3 regions of the Labrenzia sp. PO1 genome follow, and region 2 is predicted to be linked to each of the others. Evidence: predicted binding sites of a transcription regulator. Region 2 holds the regulator's gene; each other region holds the start of a gene.
The links. Region 2 encodes PhoB, which activates phosphate uptake and scavenging genes when phosphate is short. Its sites were predicted from a motif close to TGTCATNNANCTGTCAT; they were not measured.
Positions count from the first base shown of each region.

Region 1: ppk2 (polyphosphate kinase 2) is a predicted target of PhoB. The motif match lies at 1,327-1,343, and genes of this name have one in related genera.
Region 3: HCG46_RS21385 (NAD-glutamate dehydrogenase) is a predicted target of PhoB. The motif match lies at 1,448-1,464, and genes of this name have one in related genera.

Region 1 is NZ_JAAXCR010000004.1:620,141-623,404, reverse strand. Features, by position in the region: gene HCG46_RS23090 (Gfo/Idh/MocA family oxidoreductase) at 1-55, opposite strand, end outside; gene ppk2 (polyphosphate kinase 2) at 321-1,229, opposite strand; gene HCG46_RS23080 (TetR/AcrR family transcriptional regulator) at 1,452-2,093, shown strand; gene HCG46_RS23075 (carboxyl transferase domain-containing protein) at 2,169-3,264, shown strand, end outside.
Region 2 is NZ_JAAXCR010000002.1:439,946-443,209, forward strand. Features, by position in the region: gene HCG46_RS09930 (GcrA family cell cycle regulator) at 7-543, shown strand; gene phoB (phosphate regulon transcriptional regulator PhoB) at 870-1,571, opposite strand; gene phoU (phosphate signaling complex protein PhoU) at 1,652-2,347, opposite strand; gene pstB (phosphate ABC transporter ATP-binding protein PstB) at 2,379-3,140, opposite strand; gene pstA (phosphate ABC transporter permease PstA) at 3,188-3,264, opposite strand, start outside.
Region 3 is NZ_JAAXCR010000004.1:279,022-282,285, forward strand. Features, by position in the region: gene HCG46_RS21385 (NAD-glutamate dehydrogenase) at 1-1,368, opposite strand, end outside; gene HCG46_RS21390 (peroxidase-related enzyme) at 1,476-2,042, shown strand; gene argC (N-acetyl-gamma-glutamyl-phosphate reductase) at 2,182-3,132, shown strand; gene leuD (3-isopropylmalate dehydratase small subunit) at 3,171-3,264, shown strand, end outside.

The DNA of each region.
Region 1 (3,264 bases), on a different contig from region 2:
CAAGACCGATTTTCGCGGTCGAAACGATCCCCCACCTGATAGTCTTTTCCGTCATGCCGGCATCCTTCCCATGATTTTGAGGTACGCACGCCAGATGACATAAAACGATTTAACTCCGCAAGGGCAGAAAGGCCGGAGAAAGGCCTGCTCGCTGGTGAAAAGCTGATTTGAAACCGGCCTCATCGGCTGGACGCGGGCGGCAGTCACATCAATCTCGCCCCCCCTGGACAAGCGTAGCGGAGATCCGGGGAGACATCGAAGGTCTTTCACCGCGATTTCACACAGCAGCGCCGCGCCCGTGAAGGGAGCACTGTCCCGGCTCAGAATTTCTCCGGCACGTAGAGATGTTCCGGCAGGACCTTGCGCTCATAATCGGAATTGTAGACCCGTTCCGGCAGCTTGATCGGGTCGTGCGGGATATCTTCGTAAGGGATCATCGACAGGAGGTGGCTGATGCAGTTGAGGCGCGCCTGCTTCTTGTCGTTGCCTTCCACGATGAACCAGGGTGCTTCGGGAATATTGGTCCGCTCGAAGGTTTCTTCCTTGGCCTTGGTGTAATCCTCCCAGCGCACGCGGGATTCCAGGTCCATCGGCGACAATTTCCACTGCTTCAGCGGATCGTGGATGCGCATCAGGAAGCGCAGCTGCTGTTCTTCATCCGTAATGGAGAACCAGTATTTGATCAGCCGCACGCCGGAGCGCACGATCATGCGTTCGAATTCCGGCACATCGTGGAAGAACTCCTCCACCTGGCTATCGCTGGCAAAGCCCATGACGCGCTCAACACCGGAGCGGTTGTACCAGGAGCGATCGAACAGCACCATTTCGCCGGCGGCCGGCAGATGCGGCACGTAGCGCTGGAAGTACCACTGGGTCTTTTCACGGTCGGTTGGTGCCGGCAGCGCCACGACACGGGCGACACGCGGATTGAGCCTTTGCGCGATGCGCTTGATGACCCCGCCCTTGCCGGCGGCGTCGCGCCCCTCGAAGATGATCACGATCTTCTCACCGGTATGCTGCACCCAGTCCTGCAGCTTCACCAGTTCGGCCTGAAGACGCAGCAGCTCATGGAAATAGGTGTTCCGGTCGATGGTCGACTTGTGCTTCTTCGCGGAGATGAAGGCGAGATCCTTGGCGACGAGAAAATCGTCGATCTCCATCTCCAGCTCTTCATCCAGGCTGTCTGCCCATTCCGCTTCAACCCAGGTTTTTGCACTTTCTTCGGTCATCAATCGGTTCCTTTGAAATACATCCCGGAGGTACGCCCAGGTTCGTCAGCGCATTCAACCGGACGCAGAATGCCCAAGGACTGTGAACAGGTTATCCATGAAAGTTTTTTGACAGTCGCGCCTGTTCCCCTGTCATTCTTTCTAGCAGCAACGCTTTCGCACTCAAATTACCCTTGCAAATGAACGAACGTTCATTTATTTTTTGCAATAGGGAGAAACAAGATGGCAAGTGCAGCCGCAAGACCGCAAAGCCGATCCAGAACGGGAGCGAAAGGCCAGGAGACTGCCGCACGTGTGCGCAAGGCAGCCCTGAAACGCTTTGCCGCCAACGGTTATGCCGCTGTCTCCATGCGCGAAATCGCCGCCGATGTCGGCGTTCAGCCAGGCGCGCTCTACAACCATTTTCCGACCAAGCAGGACATCCTGAAGGACCTGATGCTCGCCCACATGGGCGAACTCCTTGCTGCCTGGGACGAAGCGGCTTTTCCGGCTGACATGGACCCGCTGGAGCGTTTTGTCCGCTTTCACATCCGCTATCACCTGGAACGGGCGGACGAGGTGTTCATTTCCTACATGGAACTGCGCAATCTCGAACCGGACAACTTCGACATCGTCGAAGCGGAGCGCCGTCGCTACGAGGGCATCCTGACGGGTATTCTGGAAACCGGCTCCGCTGAAGGCCGCTACAGCGTCCGCGAACCGAGGGTCGCCACCCGCGCGATCATTGCCATGCTTACTGGCATTCCGAGCTGGTACCGCCAAGGCGGTCGCCTGTCGAAACTGGATATCGAAGAGATTTACCTGGACCTGGCGCGCAAGGCCGTTGCGCCGGAGAACCGGGACATTCCGGCCCCTCAGGCGTGAAACCGGACGCGTGGGGAGCAAGCAACTGAACTCAATCGACCGTCCACAAGGTTGATCCAAGGGAGACCGGGTGACATGAGCATCCTGAAATCGAGCCTATCGCCGAGAAGCGAACAGTTTGCAGCAAACCGCGCCGCCCACGAAGCGGCCATGGACACCGTCAAGGCAGCAGCCCAGACAGCCCTGGACGGTGGTGGCGAGACCGCCCGCCAGCGTCATGTGTCCCGTGGCAAGATCCTGCCGCGCGAACGCGTCTCCCGCCTGCTCGATCCCGGCTCACCCTTCCTGGAAGTCGGCATGCTGGCCGCCCACGAGATGTACGAGGGCGCGGCTCCCGCCGCCGGCATGATCGCGGGCATCGGCCGGGTTGAAGGCCGCGAGGTGATGATCCTTGCCAATGACGCCACCGTCAAAGGCGGCACCTATTATCCGATGTCGGTCAAGAAACACCTGCGCGCTCAGGAAATTGCCTCGGAAAACAATCTACCCTGTATCTATCTGGTCGACAGCGGCGGCGCCAACCTGCCCAACCAGGACGAGGTCTTCCCGGACCGCGACCACTTTGGCCGCATCTTCTTCAACCAGGCCAACATGTCGGCAAAAGGCATCGCCCAGATCGCGGTCGTCATGGGCTCCTGCACCGCGGGCGGCGCTTATGTGCCGGCCATGTCGGACGAGACCATCATCGTCAAGAACCAGGGCACCATCTTCCTGGCCGGTCCGCCTTTGGTGAAGGCCGCCACCGGCGAGGAAGTATCTGCGGAAGATCTCGGCGGCGGCGATGTTCACACGCGCCTGTCCGGTGTTGCCGATCATCTTGCCCGCGACGATGCCCACGCACTGGCGCTCGCCCGCCGCGCCATCGCCAGCCTCAACCGCACAAAGACACCATCCGTCGCGCTGCAGACCCCGGAAGACCCGCTCTACGATCCGGACGAAATCCTCGGTGTCGTTCCGGCCGATCTGAAAACGCCCTACGACATCCGCGAAGTGATCGCCCGCACCGTCGACGGATCGCGCTTCGATGAATTCAAGGCCCGGTACGGCACCACACTGGTCTGCGGCTTCGCCCATATCCATGGCATGCCGGTCGGCATTATCGCCAACAACGGCGTTCTGTTTTCCGAAAGTGCGGTGAAAGGGGCCCACTTCGTCGAGCTCTGCTCCCAGC
Region 2 (3,264 bases):
GCGGCAATGAGTTGGACAAACGAACGAGTTGAGCTTCTCAAAAAGCTTTGGGGCGACGGCTTGAGCGCAAGCCAGATCGCAGGCGAACTGGGTGGTGTTACCCGTAACGCCGTGATCGGCAAGGTGCACCGCCTTGGCCTGTCCGGCCGCGCCAAGTCCACCTCTTCAAGCGCCAAGCCGCGCCGGCCGCGCACCGCAGCTCCTGCAACGGGTGCAGCGCCGAAGAAACCGACGACGTCACATCCGCAGTCGATCGGCGCAACGGCCCTGAAAGCAGACATCTCGCCTGCACCAGTGGTGGCTGCCAAGCCGCGCGTAGAGCCGATTGCAGAGCTCGTTCCGATCTCGCAGCGGGCTACCATCCTGACGCTGACCGAGCGGACCTGCAAATGGCCGATTGGCGACCCGGCGACCGACGACTTCTACTTCTGCGGCCGCCAGTCCGATGCCGGCGTCCCCTACTGCGCTCATCACTGCAAGATCGCGTATCAGCCGGTCGCCGACCGCCGCCGCGATCGCAAGACGATGGCTCAGGCAGGCTGATAGCCTCGCACCTAACCAATTCATGAGAAAGCCCGCCATCTGGCGGGCTTTTTTTTGTTTGGGCCTTCCATTGACCAGATGCCCGACCCCGACCAGTGACCTCCCACGGCTTGTTCTTGGCACCGCTCCATGCCGTTTCCGTTCCATCAAAACAAACCTTGTTTGACCACTCCGCCACGACAGGGACCGCAGGATCAGCCCCGACACCGACACAACTGATGGGGTTGTCGCAGAAGAGAACCTTGCTCCGCGAAAGGCACATAACCGCTGAGAAACAAAAAGCCCGCTAGAAAGCGGGCTCCTTAATTCCATTCTGCAAGTTGCCCTCAGGCAGTGGCAGAGGTGAACTGGTCATTGAAGGCGTATCCGGCACCACGGACGGTACGGATAGGATCCTTTGCCTTGCCCTTGTTCAGAGCCTTGCGCAAGCGACCGACGTGAACATCGACAGTGCGTTCGTCCACGTAGACATCGTGACCCCAGACCCCATCCAGCAGTTGTTCGCGGGAGAAGACACGGCCAGGCGATGTCATCAGGAATTCCAGCAGGCGGAATTCCGTCGGCCCCAGGTGTATTTCCTTGGTGTTGCGGCGAACGCGGTGCGTTTCACGATCCAGTTCGATATCGCCGGACCGCAACATGCTGGACACCACTTCCGGGCTTGCCCGGCGCAGGATGGCGCGCACGCGGGCCATCAATTCCGGTACCGAGAAGGGCTTGACCACGTAGTCGTCGGCACCGGTCGACAGGCCGCGGATGCGCTCTGCTTCCTCACCGCGTGCCGTCAGCATGATGACCGGCAGGCGCTCGGTGTCCTCGCGCGCCCGCAGGCGGCGGCACAGTTCAATTCCGGACAGGCCCGGCAGCATCCAGTCGAGCAGCAACAGATCCGGCAGGCTTTCCCGCAGGCGGATTTCCGCCTCGTCACCCCGGACACAGGACTCGACCGAGTACCCTTCCGCTTCCAAATTGTATCTCAATAGAAGGCTGAGCGGTTCTTCGTCTTCAACGATGAGCACCTTCGGCATACATCTCGCTCCAATTACCGCAACCGGCGCCGAAGCGCCGGCCGTTAAGATCTTCTGCAAATCCGACGATTACCGGCGGGTCAGACCGCGCCTGTTTCGTCGACCTTTGCCCGGTCTTCCGGCAAACGCTCGCCAGTGACCATGTAGTAGACGTTCTCGGCGATATTCGTCGCGTGATCGCCGATGCGCTCGATGTTCTTTGCGCAGAACAAGAGATGGACGCACTGGGTAATGACCCGCGGGTCTTCCATCATGTAGGTCAAGAGTTCGCGAAAGATCGACGTGTAGATCGCGTCGACTTCGGCGTCGGCTTCCTGAACCCGGCGGGCGGCTTCCGCATCCTTGCGGGCGTAGGCATCCAGCACCTGCTTGAGCTGCGAAAGAGCGAGTTCCGTCATGTGCTCCACACCGATCGCGAGCTTCTTGGACTGCAAGTCGCTGTCGATGGCGATGACGCGCTTGGCAACGTTCTTGGCAAGATCGCCAACACGCTCCAGGTCATTGGCAATGCGCGTTGCGGCGGTGATTTCACGCAGGTCCTGCCCCATCGGCTGACGACGGACGATCAGCTCGATCAGCTTCACTTCAAGTTCGTTGTAAAGGCTGTCCAGACGGACATCGCCCTTGATCGTCGCCTTGGCAAGCTCCAGATCCTGCGACACCAGCGCGGACACCGCATCGGCGAAAGCCTTTTCGGCAATACCACCCATTTCGGCAACCTTGCCGGCCATGGCCGTCAGTTCGTCATCGTAAGCCGAGACTGTATGTTCAGACATCCTGTGTCCCCTTCAGAAACCTAAAAAATGCTTAGCCGAAGCGGCCCGTAATATAGTCCTGCGTACGCTTGTCCTTCGGATTGGTAAAGATGTCCTCCGTCAGACCTTCCTCCACCAGAACACCCAGATGGAAGAACGCGGTACGCTGAGACACACGGGCAGCCTGCTGCATCGAGTGGGTCACGATCACGATGGTGAAGTTTTCCCGCAGTTCGTCGATCAGCTCTTCCACCTTCGCGGTCGCGATGGGGTCAAGCGCCGAGCACGGTTCGTCCATCAGGATCACTTCCGGGCTGACGGCAATCGCACGGGCAATGCACAGACGCTGTTGCTGACCGCCCGACATGCCGGTGCCCGGCTCGTCCAGACGGTTCTTGACTTCTTCCCAAAGCCCGGCCTTCTGCAGGCTGGAGGCAACGATTTCATCAAGCTCGGACTTGTTGCGGGCCAGACCATGGATCCGCGGACCGTACGCAATGTTGTCGTAGATCGATTTGGGAAACGGGTTCGGCTTCTGGAAAACCATGCCGACCTTGGCGCGCAGCTGTACGGGATCGACCTTGGGATCGTAGATGTCCTCACCGTCGATCTTGATCGACCCTTCCACACGGCAGATGTCGATGGTGTCGTTCATGCGGTTGATCGTCCGCAGGAACGTCGACTTGCCACACCCGGACGGACCGATGAAGGCAGTCACGGACCGCGGCTGAATCTCGATGTCCACGTCCTTGATGGCGTGGGTATCGCCATAATAGACCTGCACCTTGTTCGCGGAAATTTTGCTGTCGGTCATGGTTTTCGCCTGTTCAAAATTCGGCATCTCGTTCATCGGAGCAATCCTTACCAGCGGCGTTCAAACCTGCGGCGCAGGATGATAGCGATAATGTTCATGGTCATGAGGAAGACCAGCAGCACGA
Region 3 (3,264 bases), on a different contig from region 2:
GGTAACGTACCAGGCCGACACGCGTCCTTCATAGACTGAGGCCAGATAGGTGCCGACGTTCAGGCGAACTTCGGTGGAATAGCGGTCACGCGGGACGAAGACCAGAATGGAGACATAGCGGTCGAACTTGTCCGGGCGGGACAGCACGCGAATGCGCGGGCGCTCGTCCAGCTGCAGGATGGCGATGGAAAAGTCGAACAGGCGCTCCCGTTCGATCTGGAACAGCTCGTCACGCGGGAAAGCTTCCAGAACGTTGCGGAGGGCACGGCCGGAATGGCTTTCCGAGCCGTAGCCGGCGCGGGCCAGAACGCTGGCAACCTTGCGGCGCAGGAACGGGATGGTGCTGGTCGGTTCGGTATAGGCGGTCGAGGCGAACAGGCCGACGATGCGCAGCTCGCCGTTCATGTTGCCTTCGTCGTCATAAAGCTTGGCGCCGACGTAATCCATGTGCACGCGTCGGTGCACGGTGCTCTTCACGTTGGCCTTGGCGATGATCAGCGGTTCGGGTTTCTTCAGGAACTCGCGAATTTCCGGCGTGATCTGCACGAACTCCGTGCCGCGGCGGAGAACGCGCACGTCCGGGTCGGACAAGAGGCCGAGACCCGTACCCTCATGGGGGGAAAGCTCGCCCTCCTCGACGCCGCCTTCGAACATGTATTCGCGCATGCCGAGGAAAATGAAGTTGTCGTTCTCCATCCACTCCAGGAAGTGGATTGCCTCCCATAACTCATCGCTGCTGCCGGGAATTTGCGTGGTCTTGTAGGTGTCGATGGCCTCCGCCAGGCGTTCCTGCATCGGCTTGAAGTCCGACACGACGGCGCGGACATCGGACAGAACCTTGTCGAGCCGCGCCTTGAGGGCCGCGCGGGCTTCGGGCGAATCAATCCGTGTCACGTGGATATGGATGAGGCTTTCCTGCCGGTCGGTCCGCTTCGGTGGTTTCTTGCGGGCCGTGGCGCTTGTCAGTTTGCCGTTGTCATCCCGTTCCACGATGAAGATCGGGTGCAGAACCAGATGCACTTCGATCTTGCTTTCCTGCAGCTCGTCCATGACGGAATCGACCAGGAAGGGCATGTTGTCGTTGACGATCTCGATAATCGAGACGCCCTTGACCTTGCTGCCCTGGGCCTTGAACGCCGGATCGGCGATGCTGACACGATGCGTGCCGAGTTCGTGGTTCTGGAAATCCTGCCAGGCGTCCCGGGCAAAGCCGGTCAGCTCTTCCGCGGTGTAGGCCACGAGGTCTTCCGCTGCGCCCCGGTCATAAAAGGCGCGGGAAAACTCGGCGAGAGCCGGATCTTCCTGATTCAAGGTTGCTTGGACCGCGTCGATGAGTTTGAGTTTCTCGACGTCGTGTTTGTCCGGCATTTTCCATCCCCTTAGGCGATCGTATGGTTTGGCTCTGTCGCTCGCTCGTTCTAAGACTTAAGTTCATATTTCAGCGACATAAACGGTTTCATGACGGGAGGAGCAAATTGTCAAGTAAAGTCACGGCCTTGCAAATCGATTCAAATGTAACATTGAGTGAAAAGACACAGGCTTATTTCGACTTGTGCCAGGAGAAGCTGGGTCTCGTTCCCAACGTCCTCAAGGCATATGCGTTCGACGAAACGAAGCTGCGCGCCTTCACCGACATGTACAACGACCTCATGCTGGGCGAATGTACACTCTCCAAGCTCGAGAGAGAGATGATTGCCGTTGCGGTATCAGCGGTCAACCGCTGTTTTTATTGTCTGACGGCTCATGGTGCTGCGGTGCGCGAGCTTTCCGGGGACCCCGTGCTGGGGGAACTGATGGTGATGAACTACCGCGTTGCGGACCTTTCGCCAAAGCAGCGGGCGATGCTCGACTTCGCCGTCAAGTTGACGGAGAAGCCGGCGGAAATCGTGGAAAGCGACCGGCAAGCCCTGCGTGATGTCGGGTTTACGGATCGCGACATCTGGGACATCGCCTCGGTAACGGGCTTCTTCAACATGTCCAACAGGGTGGCTGCGGCGTCCGACATGCGCCCGAATGATGAGTATCACTCAAGGGCCCGTTGAGATAACGGAGCGTCGCGCGGCGGTGACAAGCCGCGCGATTGGGTGTATGACGCTTGCGATTTTGCACCGATCTGCCTGACGGCTTTCGGGCCCTGGGGTTCGAAACTGGCGGCGATCATGAGAGGGAGAGGAACGGGCGATGGTTGCGCGCGTGTTTATTGATGGTGAAGCCGGTACGACGGGTCTGCAGATCCGCGAGCGCCTTGCCATGCGCCGCGACCTTGAGCTGATCTCCATTCCGGACGAAAGCCGGAAGGATCCGGCGGCCCGGGCCGACTACCTCAACAAGGCCGATATTGCCATTCTTTGCCTGCCGGATGCGGCGGCCAAGGAAAGCGTTGCCCTGATCGAGAACGACACCACCCGTGTGATTGACGCCTCCAGCGCCCACCGGGTTGCCGAGGGCTGGGCCTACGGTTTTGCCGAAATGGACCTCGACCAGGCCGACATCATCGCCGCGGCCATGCGCGTTGCCAATCCCGGCTGCTGGCCGCAAGGCCTGATCGCGGCGGTTCGTCCGCTGATCACCGCAGAGCTGCTGCCGTCGGACTTCAACCTGACCTATTTCGGCATCTCCGGGTATTCCGGTGGTGGCAAGGGCATGATTGCCGATTACGAAGCCGCCGGAACCAGCGCAAATTCTTTTGCGCCGTACGCGCTCGGGTTCAATCACAAGCACCTTCCGGAAATGACGGAATACGGGTTGCTCGACGCAGCTCCACTGTTCACCCCGACCGTCGGCGATTTCTACAAAGGCATGCTGACGGTGGTTCCGTTGAACCTGGCAGGCCTTGCCAAGGTGCCGACGGGCGAGCAGCTGCATGCGGCGATCGCCGATCATTTCGCTTCGGCACCCGGCGGTTTTGTCGAGGTCGCGCCGCTGGAAGCGCTCGAGAAATCCGACAGCCTCAACCCGCAGGCGCTCAACGACACCAACAAGCTGCATCTGCACGTCTTTGCAAATGACGCCAGGGCGCAGGCTGCGATCGTTGCCGTCTACGACAACCTGGGCAAGGGCGCGTCCGGCGCTGCGGTCCAGAACCTCAATCTGATGCTCGGTGTCGATCAGACAACCAGCCTTGCTGCGTAAGCGGCATCCGTTTTCAGGCCTTTCAGGAGAGAAGAAGAATGGAAAAATTTGAGACCCTGACCGGTGTCGCAGCGCCGTTGCCGATCGTGAACATCGACACGGACATGATCATTCCGAAGCAGTTCCTGAAGA